2 regions of the Neptunomonas sp. ABH4_499 genome follow, and region 1 is predicted to be linked to the other one. Evidence: predicted binding sites of a transcription regulator. Region 1 holds the regulator's gene; the other holds the start of a gene.

Region 1 (7,279 bases):
CCAAGACTCACCGCTTGATGCGGGAGCCGATTACTATTTGTCGAACGCTAACGTGAAGCGCTTTAACGAATCGGGCACCCTGAGCACCGAACTCAACGTGGAAAAATGGGAGCATTTCCCAAGCGATAAGCGCTCGCTGCTGAGACGCCCATCCGTTCAAGGTGTCACAGATCAGCTGCAAACATACACATTAAAAAGCAAAGTTGGCACACTCTTTGACGGGCAGACGCAGTTGACGCTTGATGAAGAGGTAGTGCTCACGCATAATCCCAACTCCGACTCCCCCTCTCGCATCGAGACGGATCGGCTAATTTACACACCGGAAACGTCGATGGTCACTTCCGACTCGACGGTTCGGATTATCAATTCTGATTGGACGGTCAGCGCGAAAGGCATCTCTGTCGATCTGAACTCACACACTTCAGAGCTGAGCACTGACGTTGAAGGGACTTTTTATGTCGACCCTTAATTGGAAAGTTTGGTTGAGCGCCGCACTTTTAACCGCATCCAGTATGGTTAATGCGCTTCCAGAAGACCGTAAGCAACCGATTCACATTTCGGCTGATTCGGCGCAAATTGACGAGAAAGCCGGTGTGACGACTTACACGGGTAATGTGTCTATTACTCAAGGCACTATGAAGATCCGCGCCGCTAAAGTCAGTCTTTACCAAAAAGACCGCGCCGTTGATCGTATTGTGGCTACAGGCTCTCCGGCCAAATTCAGCCAGCAGGCAGCGGCCAATCAGGCCATTACAGATGCCTATGGTAATTCACTTGAATACCTAGTGAAAAAACAAACCATCACTCTATCTGGAAACGCAAAAGTTGAGCAGGAGAAAAACCAGTTCAGCGGCGAGCGAATCGTATACCAGATGGACAAAGCACGTGTGAACGCTTACGGCGGCAAAGACTCAGGTCAGCGTGTTCAGATGATTATTCAACCGAACGGCAACTGAGCATTATGTCACTTGAGTTAAAAGCCACCCATTTGGCGAAGTCGTACAAAAAACGCCACGTGGTACGTGACGTATCAATGACGGTCAAAGCCGGCGAGATCGTCGGTTTACTGGGCCCAAACGGCGCCGGTAAAACCACCTGTTTTTACATGATTGTTGGCTTGGTTAAAGCCGACAAAGGCCAGATCTTCATCAATGATCAAGACATTACGGCCTTCGCCATGCACGATCGTGCTCGTCAAGGTATTGGGTATCTGCCGCAAGAGGCGTCGATCTTTCGAAAGCTGAGTGTCGAAGACAACCTGATGTCGATTCTTGAGCTTAGAAAAGATCTGTCCCCAAGTGATCGTAAAGCCACTCTTGAAAACCTGTTACAAGAGTTCCACATTACGCACATCCGCGACAGCCTAGGCATGAGCCTATCCGGCGGCGAACGCCGTCGTGTTGAGATCGCAAGGGCACTCGCGTCCGAACCTAAATTCATTCTATTGGATGAGCCCTTTGCTGGCGTCGATCCGATCTCGGTCAACGATATTAAAGAGACCGTAAAGCACCTACAATCACGAGGTATTGGGGTGTTAATCACTGACCATAACGTACGTGAAACGTTAGACATTTGTGAAAAAGCGTATATCGTCAGTGAAGGTGTCATTCTAGCCGAAGGCGCACCGGCTGATATTTTAGCCAATGAGCAAGTGAAAGCCGCCTATCTTGGCGAGTCCTTCCGGCTGTAATTGACCGACCTGTGTTATTGGAGTAGATGCGGAGTTTATGAAGCAGTCATTACAACTCAAAATGGGTCAGCACCTGACCATGACCCCACAACTGCAACAGGCGATTCGCTTATTGCAGTTATCAACATTGGACCTTCAGCAAGAGATTCAGTCGGCGCTTGAAAGCAACCCGATGCTGGAGACCAATGAAGAGGGAGATGAGTTAGACTCCAACTCGGCCGGCAACGACAATAACGAGCGCGCTGAGTCCGACGATTACTCACAAGAAGACTACACCGCTCAAGCCAGCGAGACTCAACAAGAGCGCAATGACTCAGCCGAGATGGCTGATACGGCCTCTGTCGATGATCAATGGAACGATGATATTCCAGCGGAGCTCTCAACCGACTCCAGTTGGGACGACACCTTCCAGACCGCGTCCAGCAGCTCAGGCAGTACCACCCACCGTGACGACGATGACTTTATGGAGTCCAACGACACGGCCGAAGAAACCCTGCAAGATCATCTTCATTGGCAGCTCAACCTAACCCGTATGAGCTTAGAAGACCGAATGGTTGCTGAGGCGATCATCGATGCGATCGACCCTGAGGGCTACCTTCGCACCACAACCGAAGAGCTCCTTGAGGATTTCAAACGGCAAGAACCCGAGCAGTTCCAAGACACCGAAATTGAAGAGATCGAAGCGGTATTGCACCGCATTCAGCAGTTTGATCCACCCGGTGTCGGTGCCCGAGACTTGGGTGAGTGTTTAGCCATCCAGCTTAAGCAGTTACCAGAAAAACCGCCGCTGTTTGAGCAGACGCTCCAGCTGTGCCTGAATCACATCCATTTGCTGGGTAGTCGCGATTACAAACAGCTGATGCGTAAGCTGCGCGTCAAAGAGCCACAGTTACAAGCGATGATTCTTTTGATTCAATCGCTGAACCCGCAACCTGGCGCGATGATCTCTTCCAGCCAGGCGGAGTACGTTATCCCCGATGTATTCGTTGAAAAAGTCAAAGGCGTGTGGATAGCCCGACTCAATTCCGATGCATCGCCTAGCCTTCGAATCAACACTCAGTATGCCGACCTCATCCGCCGAGCTGACTCCAGTGCTGATAACACCTACTTGAAGAATCACTTGCAAGAAGCACGTTGGTTTATCAAGAGTTTAATGAGCCGAAATGAAACCCTACTCAAAGTTGCGAGTCAGATTGTTGAAAGGCAGTCGGATTTTCTGGAGTACGGCGAGGAGGCCATGAAGCCAATGGTGTTGCATGACATTGCCGAAGCAGTCGAAATGCACGAGTCCACGATATCGCGTGTGACCACCCAAAAATACATGCATACCCCAAGGGGTATCTTTGAGTTGAAGTACTTCTTCTCAAGCCATGTCAGCACCAATGATGGTGGTGCTGCATCGTCAACCGCCATTCGCGCCGTGATAAAAAAACTGATAGCGGCCGAAAATCCTGCTAAACCTTTAAGTGACAGTAAAATTGCTCAATTACTTGATGCAGAGGGAATCCAGGTCGCTCGAAGAACGATTGCCAAATATCGCGAAGCGATGGGCATCGCCCCTTCTAACGAAAGAAAGCGTCTGGTTTAATAACGACTCACTACGACGAACAATCGTCTAAGGAGACATGTATGCAGATCAATATCACAGGTCACCACTTAGAACTGACAGATGCACTGACCGAATATGTCCACACCAAGTTTGATAAACTGGAAAGGCATTTTGATAACATCACCAATGTCCAAGTGACCCTGAGTGTTGATAAGCAACGTCAAATAGCAGAAGCTGGCATGCACATCGCAGGCGGCGAAGTCTTTGCAACGAGCGAACACACAGATATGTATGCAGCGATTGATGCGGTAACCGACAAACTGGACCGCCAAATCATTAAGCACAAAGAAAAACTCAAGAGCCACAAATAAGTAAGGCGTTACATCACTTATGCCCATACTCTCATTGCTTTCACCTTCAAGAACGCTTCACGCCGTAGAAGGCATTAGCAAAAAGCGCGTATTAGAAACCGCCAGCAAGTTGATTGCAGAATCAGCCGGTGAAGAGGTTGATCAGGATGCTGTATTCACTGGACTCATCGGACGAGAGAGATTGGGCAGTACCGGTATTGGGGAGGGCGTTGCCATTCCCCACTGCCGTCTTGCCGGAATCGATACCGCTATGGGGGCTTTATTTACCCTAAGCGAACCCATCGATTTTGACGCCATCGACCAACGCCCCGTCGACCTGTTGTTCTTTTTACTGGTCCCTGAAGAGGCGTGTGACGAACACCTAGACACCTTGGCCAAACTGGCCGAATCCTTCAGCCAAGAAAGCTGCCGAGCCCAACTTAGAAGCGCGCAGTCCGACGAAGATTTACTGCGCATCGCTCAAACTGTATTTGGAACCTAAAGCATGAAACTGGTGATCATCAGCGGCCTATCAGGATCGGGTAAGAGTTCTGCCCTTCAGGCTCTTGAAGACATCGGTTTTTATTGCATTGATAATCTACCTGCACTACTGATCCCTGATTTGATTCGCCACCTCGAAGAGGAGGCGACAATGAAAAAGATCGCAGTGTGCGTGGACGCTCGAAATCTGACCAGCAACCTCGAAAAGCTGCCGGAGATTTGGCAAGACTTCAAATCGCGCTCCAACATCCAAGCCGAACTTCTGTTCATTGGTTGCGCGCAAGAGACGCTGATCAAACGCTACAGCTCGACCCGTCGACGCCACCCTATGTCGACCAAGAATCGCGGCCTGTCCGAGGCCATTGAATACGAAGAAGCGCTTCTAGAGCCCATCGCAGAGATCGCGGATCTCAAAATCGATACATCGCATATGTCACTGTATGACCTGCGTGATCTGATCAAACTGCGCATAGCCGATCGAAAAACCCAAGCGCTCTCACTGCAGTTTGAATCGTTCGGATTTAAGCACGGTGTACCGATGGATGTTGACATGGTGTTTGATGTCAGGGTATTACCTAATCCTTACTGGGTATCGGAGCTGCGCCGCTACTCCGGCCTGGATCAATCGGTCATCGACTTTTTAGAAGGCGATGCCTTGGTAGAGTCCATGTTTGAGGATATCAAAAGCTACATGGAACGTTGGCTGCCCCACTTTGCAGACAACAACCGAAGCTACGTCACCGTAGGCATTGGTTGTACCGGTGGACAGCACCGCTCTGTTTATTTAGCCGAGCGATTAACTGCACACTTTGTGCACTCTAACGACAATGTAAACGTTCGCCATCGCGAGCTAAGCACATCGAAAAACACCCATTAATTCCGGAAATAATAAAGAGATGCTGGAAAAGAACATCACAATCATCAACAAGTTGGGACTGCACGCCCGCGCGGCAGCAAAACTGATCGGTACCACAACGCGCTTTTCGTCGGATGTGTACCTGATTAAAGATGGTCGTGAGGTCGATGGCAAAAGCATTATGTCTGTGATGATGCTGGCCGCCAGCAAGGGCACCGAGTTAACGGTGCGCATCTCTGGTGACGATCAGGGTGAGGCGATGAGCGCCATTGAATCCCTGATTAATAACCGATTTGATGAGGAAGAGTGACTTCGTTTCAATCATGCAACACCTGCCTGATTGACGCTTTACCGGTCATTACTTTTCGCTATACTAGCCGCCATATTCATCAGCGCCCTATTTACGCGGCTTTGTGTCGCCTGTTCTGAGGTACCACGCTTCTATGACGACCCGTGAAGACAACTCAGCTCACTCAACGCTTTCTTCGGCTCTGGAATCCGGTGCTTTTCAGCAGGTTCGTTTTACGCTGAATAACTCGATGCGTCCTGTAGAGGTCGCGCACTTACTCGAGAAATCGCCGCCCAAAGAGCGCCAAATCCTCTGGAACCTTATCCACCCCGAAAACGAAGGTAAGGTGCTTCAGTACTTAAGCGATGACATCCAAGCCGACATTCTAAGTACGATGGATGCCGATCGCCTGCTGGCGATTACAGAAACACTGGATACGGACGATGTTGCCGACGTACTGCAACAACTGCCCGATCGCATCACCCGCGAGCTGCTGCAAGTCATGGACGAGCAAAACCGCTCGCGCCTTGAAGAGATCCTCTCGTACCCTGAAGATACTGCCGGCGGCTTGATGAACACCGATACGGTGACCATTCGTCCAGATATTTCGGTTGAGACCTGCCTTCGATACATACGTCGTCACAACGAAATTCCGGAGATGACCGACAGCCTATTTGTCGTCAGCCGGAAGAAAAACTCTTACATTGGCACCTTACCACTGACGCGCTTATTGGTTTCGGACCCGGATATGATGATCCGCGAAATCATGGTCACGGATGTCACACCGATTCCGGCCGATATGCCCGATGACGAGGTAGCCTCCTTGTTTGAAAAGCATGACCTTGTATCGGCACCTGTCGTAAACAAAGAAGGCAAACTGCTTGGGCGTATCACCATCGATGACGTGGTCGACGTTATCCGTGAAGATGCCGACCACTCCTTGATGAGCATGGCGGGTCTGGATGAAGACGAAGACACGTTTGCGCCATTGATGAAAACCACACGCCGTCGCGCAGTCTGGTTGGGCATCAATTTGATTACAGCTCTGCTTGCCTCCACCGTCATCGGTATTTTTCAAGACACCATCGACAAGGTGGTCGCTTTAGCCGTATTAATGCCCATTGTTGCCTCCATGGGGGGTATTGCCGGTAGCCAAACGCTCACACTGGTCATACGTGGCCAGGCCTTAGGGCACGTTGAGCGCTCCAATGCGGCTTGGCTGCTGAACCGTGAGCTCTTGGTAGGGATGCTGAACGGCCTGCTTTGGGCGATCATTGTCGCGGCAGTATCGGTGCTGTGGTTCCAGGATCAGACCATCGGTCTTATTATTGGCCTTGCGATCGTGATTAATTTGATTGCCGGGGCACTCGCAGGTACCCTACTGCCTTTGATTTTGAAAGCTTGGGGCATCGATCCAGCCTTGGCTGGTAGCGTACTGCTGACAACCATCACCGATGTTGTGGGCTTTTTTGCGTTCCTTGGGCTTGCGACCTATTTCTACGGATAACGACCTATGAATGACAACCTGTTTGATGATCTGCCTCGTGAAGAAGAAGAGGACGACGGTTACGTCAGTCGCTCACAACGCAAACGTGAGGTTGAAGCACTGCAGGATTTGGGTAAGAAGCTGATCGACCTAAAACCCGACCAGCTCAATAAAATGCCCATTGATGAAACGCTTCTCGCCGCCATCACCGAAGCAAAACGTTTAACGTCGCGTAATGCCCTTAAACGTCAGATGCAGTACATTGGCAAACTGATGCGTCACGAAGATGGGGAAGCGATTCAAAACATGTTGGATCGTTTCGATACAACGTCCGATGTGCATAACCAAGTTTTCCACAAGCTGGAAAAATGGCGTGACCGCCTGTTGGCCGATGAGCCTGGTATGTTTGATCTGTTGATGAACGAGTACCCAGAAGTGGATATTCAACATTTGCGTCAGCTGATCCGCAACGCCCAACGCGAAACGCAACAAAACAAACCGCCCGCCTCTGCACGCAAACTGTTTAAATATTTGCGTTCCCTCGAAGAAAGCAAACTT
Region 2 (7,279 bases), on a different contig from region 1:
GCCAGAGCCATCTTCACCGACCAATTTTGGTAGGTAGAGGCCACGTACGTTGAGGAAGGTACCCATAAACTCGATACTTTGGCGCGGGCTTGGTAAAGCGCGCAGCACCGCAAAGTACCAGAAGAAAATTTGCAGAAGCAGTGGGATGTTACGGAACGTCTCTACATAGACGGCACACAACTTAGACACTAGCCAGTTGTTGGATAAACGACCAACACCGATCAAGAAGCCCAAGAAGGTTGCCGCAATGATACCCAGTACCGATACCAGAACCGTATTCAGTAAGCCCACCACAAAGGTGCGACCGTACGTGTCCGTTTCGGAGTAGGGGATCAGCGATTGGAGAATACCAAACCCAGCTTCGTTACTTAAGAATGCGAAACCTGTGGTGATACCACGCTGTTCCAGATTGCCAAGGGTGTTGTTGATAATGATGTATAGGAACGATGCAATACCTGCGACCAGCAAAAGCTGAAAAATTAATGCCCGTTTTGCAGGATCATTCCAGAAATTGCCGGATGATGGGCGATCGGACGCTAATCGATCTGAAGTCGACATCTAAATCTCCAGGAAGTACCAGATAGAGGTGGCTCGAGCATCCTGCCAGAGCCACCGGACCTTAAATGCGCATCCCGGGTGGTGGGATACGCAGGTCAGATAGGATTAACGCATTGGTGGTGCGAACTGCAGACCACCTTGGTTCCACAGTGCGTTAAGACCACGGCTGATGTTCAGCGGTGAGCTTGCACCTACGTTACGGTCGAAAGATTCGCCGTAGTTACCCACTTGCTTAACGATTTGGTAAGCCCAATCGTCTGACAAGTCCATACCCGAACCTTTAGGGCCGTCCATACCGATGAAGCGGCTGATGTTAGGGTCGTTAGAGGTTTTCATGCTGTCGATGTTTGCAGAGGTCAGACCCAGCTCTTCAGCATTGATCATCGCATTGTGAGACCACTTAACGATGTTGAACCATACGTCGTCACCTTGACGAACAACAGGGCCCAGAGGCTCTTTAGAGATGACTTCTGGCAGTACCATTGCTGAATCTGGCTTCTCAAGCTTGATGCGCAGAGCGTACAGCTGAGATTGGTCAGAGGTCAGAACGTCACAGCGACCCGCTTCGAAACCTTTAACCGTTTGGTCGGAAGTATCGAATACAACAGGAGAGTAGCTCATGCCTTGCAGACGGAAGTAGTCAGCCAGATTCAGTTCAGTGGTTGTACCGGATTGGATACAAACCGCTGCACCGTCCAGTTCTTTCGCGCTGGAAACACCCAGCTCTTTAGAGACCATGAAACCCTGACCGTCGTAGTAGTTCACGCCGGCGAAGTTCAAGCCCAGAGTAACGTCACGCGTTTGCGTCCAAGTTGTGTTACGAGACAGTAAATCGATCTCGCCCGATTGCAACGCTGTAAAACGCTCTTTTGCGGTTAAAGGAATGTATTTAACTTTTGATGCGTCGCCCAGTGTTGCAGCAGCAACCGCACGACAAAGATCCACATCCAAGCCAGTCCACTGACCTTTATCGTCAGCTACGGAAAAGCCAGGCAAGCCAGTACTAACACCACACTGCACAACGCCGCGTTCTTTAACAGCTTCCAGAGTACCTGCCGCCATGGCAGCGCCTGAAACACCTACGGACAAAACAGCTGCAGTGATTACGCTTTTTTTCATCATTAGATCAATCCTCCTGGGATCAGGGATGTTTTTCTTTTGGTCATCAAGGGGTTGCTTTTTTGTGCAACATTCAGTGAGGAGTAAAGCAAGGGCCGTACCTACTTCTTATTTTTGTTATATTTTTCTGAAAAATTTTGGTTTTCAGGAGAATCAACTTTGTTGTCGTTTCTCTTTCTCTAAGTTTCCAAAAAGGAACAGAGTTTTCAATGTAGAAACTACGTAGGTGTATACCCTGATCTCAAGTTGCTACGGAATAACACTGTTTTTAACAGTGTTTCATTATGGTGCGCGTGCACCATGTTTTTACATTAGCACTTGATGATCAGGTTTCAACTGCGATTTGATGAATTTTACGCATAAAAAAAGCCCCATAACGGGGCTTTTTCTCGAAAAATGAGTAGGTTACTTGATACGCATACCCGGCTGGGCGCCTTCGTGAGGCTCCAAAATCCAGATGTCAGACCCACCAGGACCTGCGGCTAACACCATGCCTTCCGACACACCAAATTTCATTTTACGCGGTGCTAAGTTGGCAACCATGACGGTTAATTTACCTTCAAGGTCTTCTGGTGCGTAGGCACTTTTGATACCAGCAAAGACATTTCGTGTCTCGCCACCGAGGTCCAGCGTCAGTTGCAGAAGCTTATTGGCCCCCTTAACGTGTTCCGCTTTTGCGATGCGGGCAACGCGCAAGTCGACTTTAGCAAACTCATCAAAGCTGATGGTTTCTGCTACTGGCTCTTTGCTGAGTTCGGTTTCTGGTGCGGCGGCTTGTGCCATCGCTTCCAAGGTCGCACGGCTGTCATCAATCATGCTGGCAACGGTGTCCGCTTCGATGCGTTGCATCAACGGCTTAAATTTGTTGATCTCATGATCCGTCAGCGGTGTTTGAATGCGGTCCCAGTTAAGGTCTTCTACGTTCAAGAAGGCCGCAATCTCTTTGGCCACTTCAGGCAGTACTGGCGCAAGATAGGTTGCAATGACGCGGAATAGGTTGATGCCCAAAGAGCAGCAATCGATTACGGCTTGCTCTTGGCCTTCTTGCTTGGCCAGAACCCACGGCTCGGCGGCATCGATGTACTGGTTGGCTTTATCCGCCAGAGCCATGATGTCGCGCATCGCACGGCTGTACTCGCGTTGCTCGTAGGCGTTTGCAATCGCATCACCAGCCGCGACCGCTTCTTGGTACAAGTCGTTAGCAGGCAACTGTGCCGCCAGAGTCCCGCCACTGAATTTTTTGATAAAACCTGCACAGCGAGAGGCGATGTTGACGACCTTGTTGACCAAGTCGGCGTTTACGCGCATGCGGAAATCGTCCAAGTTCAGGTCGATATCATCGATGCCAGAACCCAATTTCGCGGCAAAGTAGTAACGCAGGTACTCTGGACGCAGGTGTTTCAGGTACGTCTCGGCCATGATGAAGGTGCCGCGTGATTTCGACATCTTTTGGCCATCAACGGTCAAAAAGCCGTGGCAGAAGACACCGTTTGGCTTACGGAACCCTGCGCCTTCCAACATGGCTGGCCAGAACAGCGTATGGAAGTATGCAATGTCCTTACCGATAAAGTGGTAAAGCTCAGCCTCTGAGTCCGCAGCCCAGTAGGTATCAAAATCGACGTTGTTCTTGCTGCACCAGTTTTTGAAGCTGGCCATGTAGCCGATTGGGGCGTCCAGCCATACATAGAAGTATTTGCCCGGTGCTTCTGGGATTTCGAAACCCCAGTAAGGTGCATCGCGGGAGATATCCCAGTTTTGTAAGCCTGCTTCAAACCACTCGTTCAGCTTGTGAATCATCTGCTCCTGAACGTGCTCATTAACCCACTTGCGCAGGAAGCCTTCAAAGTCACCCAGTTTGAAGAAATAGTGCTCCGATTCGCGCTCAATCGGCTTAGCTCCCGAAACCACAGAATAAGCATCTTTAAGGTCGACAGGGCTGTAGGTTGCGCCGCATTTCTCGCAGGAATCGCCGTATTGATCTTCGGCGTTACATTTAGGGCAGCTGCCTTTGACAAAACGGTCGGGTAGGAACATCTCTTTCTCAGGGTCGTACGCCTGAGTGATGGTTTTGCGGGCAATGTGGCCTTTATCGCGCAGACGCGTGTAGATCAAAGAGGCAAACTCTTGGTTCTCTGGCGAATGCGTTGAATAGTAGTTATCAAAACCGATCATAAAGCCAGAAAAGTCGCGCTGGTGCTCTTGGCTCACTTGGTCGATCAGCTCTTTTGGTGAGATCCCCATTTGATCTGCTTTCAGCATGATCGGTGTGCCGTGTGCGTCGTCGGCACAAACATAGGTGCACTGATGACCGCGGGACTTTTGAAAACGAACCCAGATGTCCGTTTGGATGTACTCAACCAGGTGCCCAAGGTGAATAGGACCATTGGCATAGGGCAGTGCGCTGGTGACGAGAATATTACGCTGCTTATCTGACATGGTGTTCAAATTTCGATTCGGTTTGATAAAGAGGCCGATAGTGTAAGACGTTCGCAGCGCTTTATGAATAAAAGAAACGAATTTTATGGAAAGTTTGCGATATATGGTCTAGAAACTCTATTATCGAACGAATGTTTATCTTCTGTTAAGGGAGTAGCGGTATGCAATTAAGTACGCCAAGGATTGCCCAAGACAAAAGCGTGTTGGTCTGCGACTCGGCGGCGATCAGTGATGACGACATTAATTTAGTCGCGGATCTGAACGGCTGGTACGTGTCCAGAGTGCGTTCTGTCGAGCAATTGGTGCAAACGGCGGCCAAAGAATCTTTTGATGTGCTGATCATGGGGTTAACCGAAAACCCCGAAAAAGCGCTGACGGTGTTAGCAGAGCTGATCAAAGTCAGCCCAAAAACCGTGCGCATTGTGATCAGCGGTCATGTCTCGCCTGTGGTCTCAGCGCGCGTGGCGGAGCTGGCGCACACCTCGTTACCGATGGGTGCCAAAGAGGTACAGCTGTCCCAAGCGATTGAGCACGCATTAAAAGTCGTCTCCTTGATCCACAAGCCTGCCTTGCGTGAAGAGGTTGGGCGCATTCAAAAGTTGCCTTCGCTTCCGGAAGTGTACCGCGAGTTAAACGACGCGCTCGTTAACGGCAACGCGAACGCCAAAGAGATTGCTGCCATCATCCAAAAAGATGCGGTGATGTCGGCCAAGGTATTGCAGTTGGTCAATTCGGCCTTTTTCGGTCTAGAGAGGCACATTTATCGCCTGAACGAGGCGGTCACGATTTTAGGTGTACGCCAGATCCGTGATTTGGCGCTCTCGTATCACCTCTTTGAGACCTTTCCGCAAACCAATCAGTGGTCGAGCTTCTCCTTTAATGAGGTGCAATCTCGCTCTTTGACGGTGGCGCGTTTTGCGCAAAACATTTGCCGTGCGGTAAAAGCGGATCGCCACATACAGGGTTTGGCGTTTTTGGGCGGTTTGCTGCACGACTTTGGCATGGTGGTGTTGGCCTCCAACAACCCAGAGCGTTATCACGATGTGATGGAAAAAGCGCAAGAGCTGAATCAGCCTTTGTACGCGGTCGAGAAAATGGAGCTGGGTGTGTCCCATGCCGAAGCCGGGGCCTATCTATTGGGTATCTGGAATCTACCGCCGAAAGTGATCGAGGCGGTGTTGTTCCATCATTTTCCGGCCAGTTCTAACTCGACGGAGTTTGAGCCCTTAACCGCTGTGCACATCGCCGATGCCTTGTTGCCACCGGTAAACAGCGCTATTGATTGCCGCTTATCCAGCCAGCTATCGATGAAGTATCTGGACCGTTTGGGGCTTAAAGGCGAGCTTAACTACTTAGAAATGATGGCCGCTGAATACTGCGACCGCATGGAAACGGCCTAAGCCTAGTTAAAGCGTTTAGAGTCGTTGCACTGGCGCCTGTGACTGATAAAATGCGCGCTCTTTTTTTAATCGCATTTTAGAGGTTTTCATGGCGCTTTCGAACATTCAACCGGACCGTTACGACGAGTTACTCAACGAAAAGGTTGAGGGTGTTCGTCAGCAGTTCGCCGATTTTGATCTGCCCGCCATCGAATCCTTCGATTCCCCTAAAACCCATTACCGCCTGCGTGCGGAGTTTCGTGTTTGGCACGATGGGGATGATCTCTATTATGTGATGTTCGAGCCGGGTGATAACAAAAACCCCATCCGCTTGGATGAGTGCCCAATGGTGGCTAAGCCGATTCACGACTTGATGTTCCCGTTAATCGAGGAGATCAAATCCAACAAGGCATTGCGCTTTAAGCTGTTTCAGGTCGATTTCCTAAGCACATTAACCGGCGAGATCTTGGTGAGCCTACTTTACCACCGTCCCATTGATGATGCGTGGCAAGAGGCCGTTCAGGCGCTCAAGGCTAAGTTTGATATCGATGTGGTGGGGCGCTCGCGCAAGAAAAAAGTGATTCTGGATCGGGATTTTGTCAACGAAACCCTCACCATCCAAGGTAAGCCGTATCACTACAAACAGATCGAGAACAGCTTCACTCAGCCAAACGGGGTGGTCTGCCAAAAGATGATCGAGTGGGCACTCGACATCACTGAAAACGCAAAAGGGGATCTGGTCGAGTTCTATTGTGGTAATGGCAACTTTACTCTGCCATTGGCGCAAAACTTCCGCCGTGTGGTGGCCTGCGAAATCTCGAAAACGTCGGTGAATGCCGCGCGTGAAAACATCGAGAAAAACGCCATCACGAATTTGGATGTGCTGCGTATGCCCTCGGAGGACCTCACCGCCGTGCTACAAGGCCGTTTAGAGACCCGCAAAGTGGCGGGGCTTAATCTGGAAGAGTGCGACTTTACCACAGTGCTGGTGGACCCACCGCGTGCGGGCTTGGATGATGAAACGGTTAAGCAGGTCACCACGTACGACAATATCATCTACATCAGCTGTAACCCTGATACCTTACACGATAACTTACAAACGATTACGCAAACGCACGACATTCAGCGTTTTGCCGTGTTCGATCAGTTCCCTTACACGCACCACCTTGAGTGCGGTGTATACCTCACGCGTAAGGCGTAAAGTTAAGCCTTAAGGGTATGGTAAAGCTGTTTAGGGCGCCCGCCGGTGTTGTAATTCAGCCGCATTGCGACCATGCCTTGCTCTTCGAGGTATTCCAGGTAACGCCGCGCTGTGATGCGACTTAAATCCAGCGCGGTGCCAATCTCTTGAGCCGAGAATGGCTCGCTGCGATTCTTAATGTGCTCGATCATCAAGGCCAAAGTGGTCGAATCGATCCCCTTTGGGGTGCTGCGCGCTTTGGTGCTGCCTTGGTTTTTACGCATCAGATCGTCGATCGCTAGCTGATCAATCTGATCCGACTCTTCAAGCTTATTTTTAAACGCAACCACGTCATCAAGCGCTTGGTGCACCCGTGAAAGCCTGAGTGGCTTCACCAAATAATCGTTCACACCCAGCTGAATCGCTTGCGCGACCGTATTGGATTCACGCTCTGCTGTGGTCATGATGACAGAGCCGGTAAAGTCCGCTTGGCGAATCTCGCGCAGCAAGGTCATGCCATCGCCATCTGGCAAAGAGATATCCAGTAAGATCAGGTCTGGCGCCTGATGCAGATAACGGCGCGCTTCATCCAAGGTTTCGGCGGCCG

Evidence for each region. Region 1 encodes sigma-54, which starts transcription at its own class of promoters, with help from an activator protein. Its sites were predicted from a motif close to TGGCACNNNNNTTGCTNT; they were not measured.
Region 2: a site for sigma-54 is predicted at 1,763-1,780, ahead of ACXAF9_RS16940 (amino acid ABC transporter substrate-binding protein). Genes of this name have one in related genera too.

What each region holds. Positions count from the first base shown of each region.
Region 1 is NZ_JBSWXK010000006.1:107,327-114,605, reverse strand. Features, by position in the region: gene lptC (LPS export ABC transporter periplasmic protein LptC) at 1-469, shown strand, start outside; gene lptA (lipopolysaccharide transport periplasmic protein LptA) at 456-956, shown strand; gene lptB (LPS export ABC transporter ATP-binding protein) at 962-1,690, shown strand; gene ACXAF9_RS08025 (RNA polymerase factor sigma-54) at 1,728-3,278, shown strand; gene hpf (ribosome hibernation promoting factor) at 3,320-3,610, shown strand; gene ptsN (PTS IIA-like nitrogen regulatory protein PtsN) at 3,630-4,091, shown strand; gene rapZ (RNase adapter RapZ) at 4,095-4,967, shown strand; gene ACXAF9_RS08005 (HPr family phosphocarrier protein) at 4,987-5,256, shown strand; gene mgtE (magnesium transporter) at 5,390-6,742, shown strand; gene yjgA (ribosome biogenesis factor YjgA) at 6,749-7,279, shown strand, end outside; gene ACXAF9_RS07990 (YhdP family phospholipid transporter) at 7,279-7,279, opposite strand, start outside.
Region 2 is NZ_JBSWXK010000023.1:26,435-33,713, reverse strand. Features, by position in the region: gene ACXAF9_RS16945 (amino acid ABC transporter permease) at 1-558, opposite strand, end outside; gene ACXAF9_RS16940 (amino acid ABC transporter substrate-binding protein) at 664-1,680, opposite strand; gene metG (methionine--tRNA ligase) at 2,083-4,113, opposite strand; gene ACXAF9_RS16930 (HDOD domain-containing protein) at 4,275-5,513, shown strand; gene trmA (tRNA (uridine(54)-C5)-methyltransferase TrmA) at 5,602-6,693, shown strand; gene ACXAF9_RS16920 (response regulator) at 6,696-7,279, opposite strand, start outside.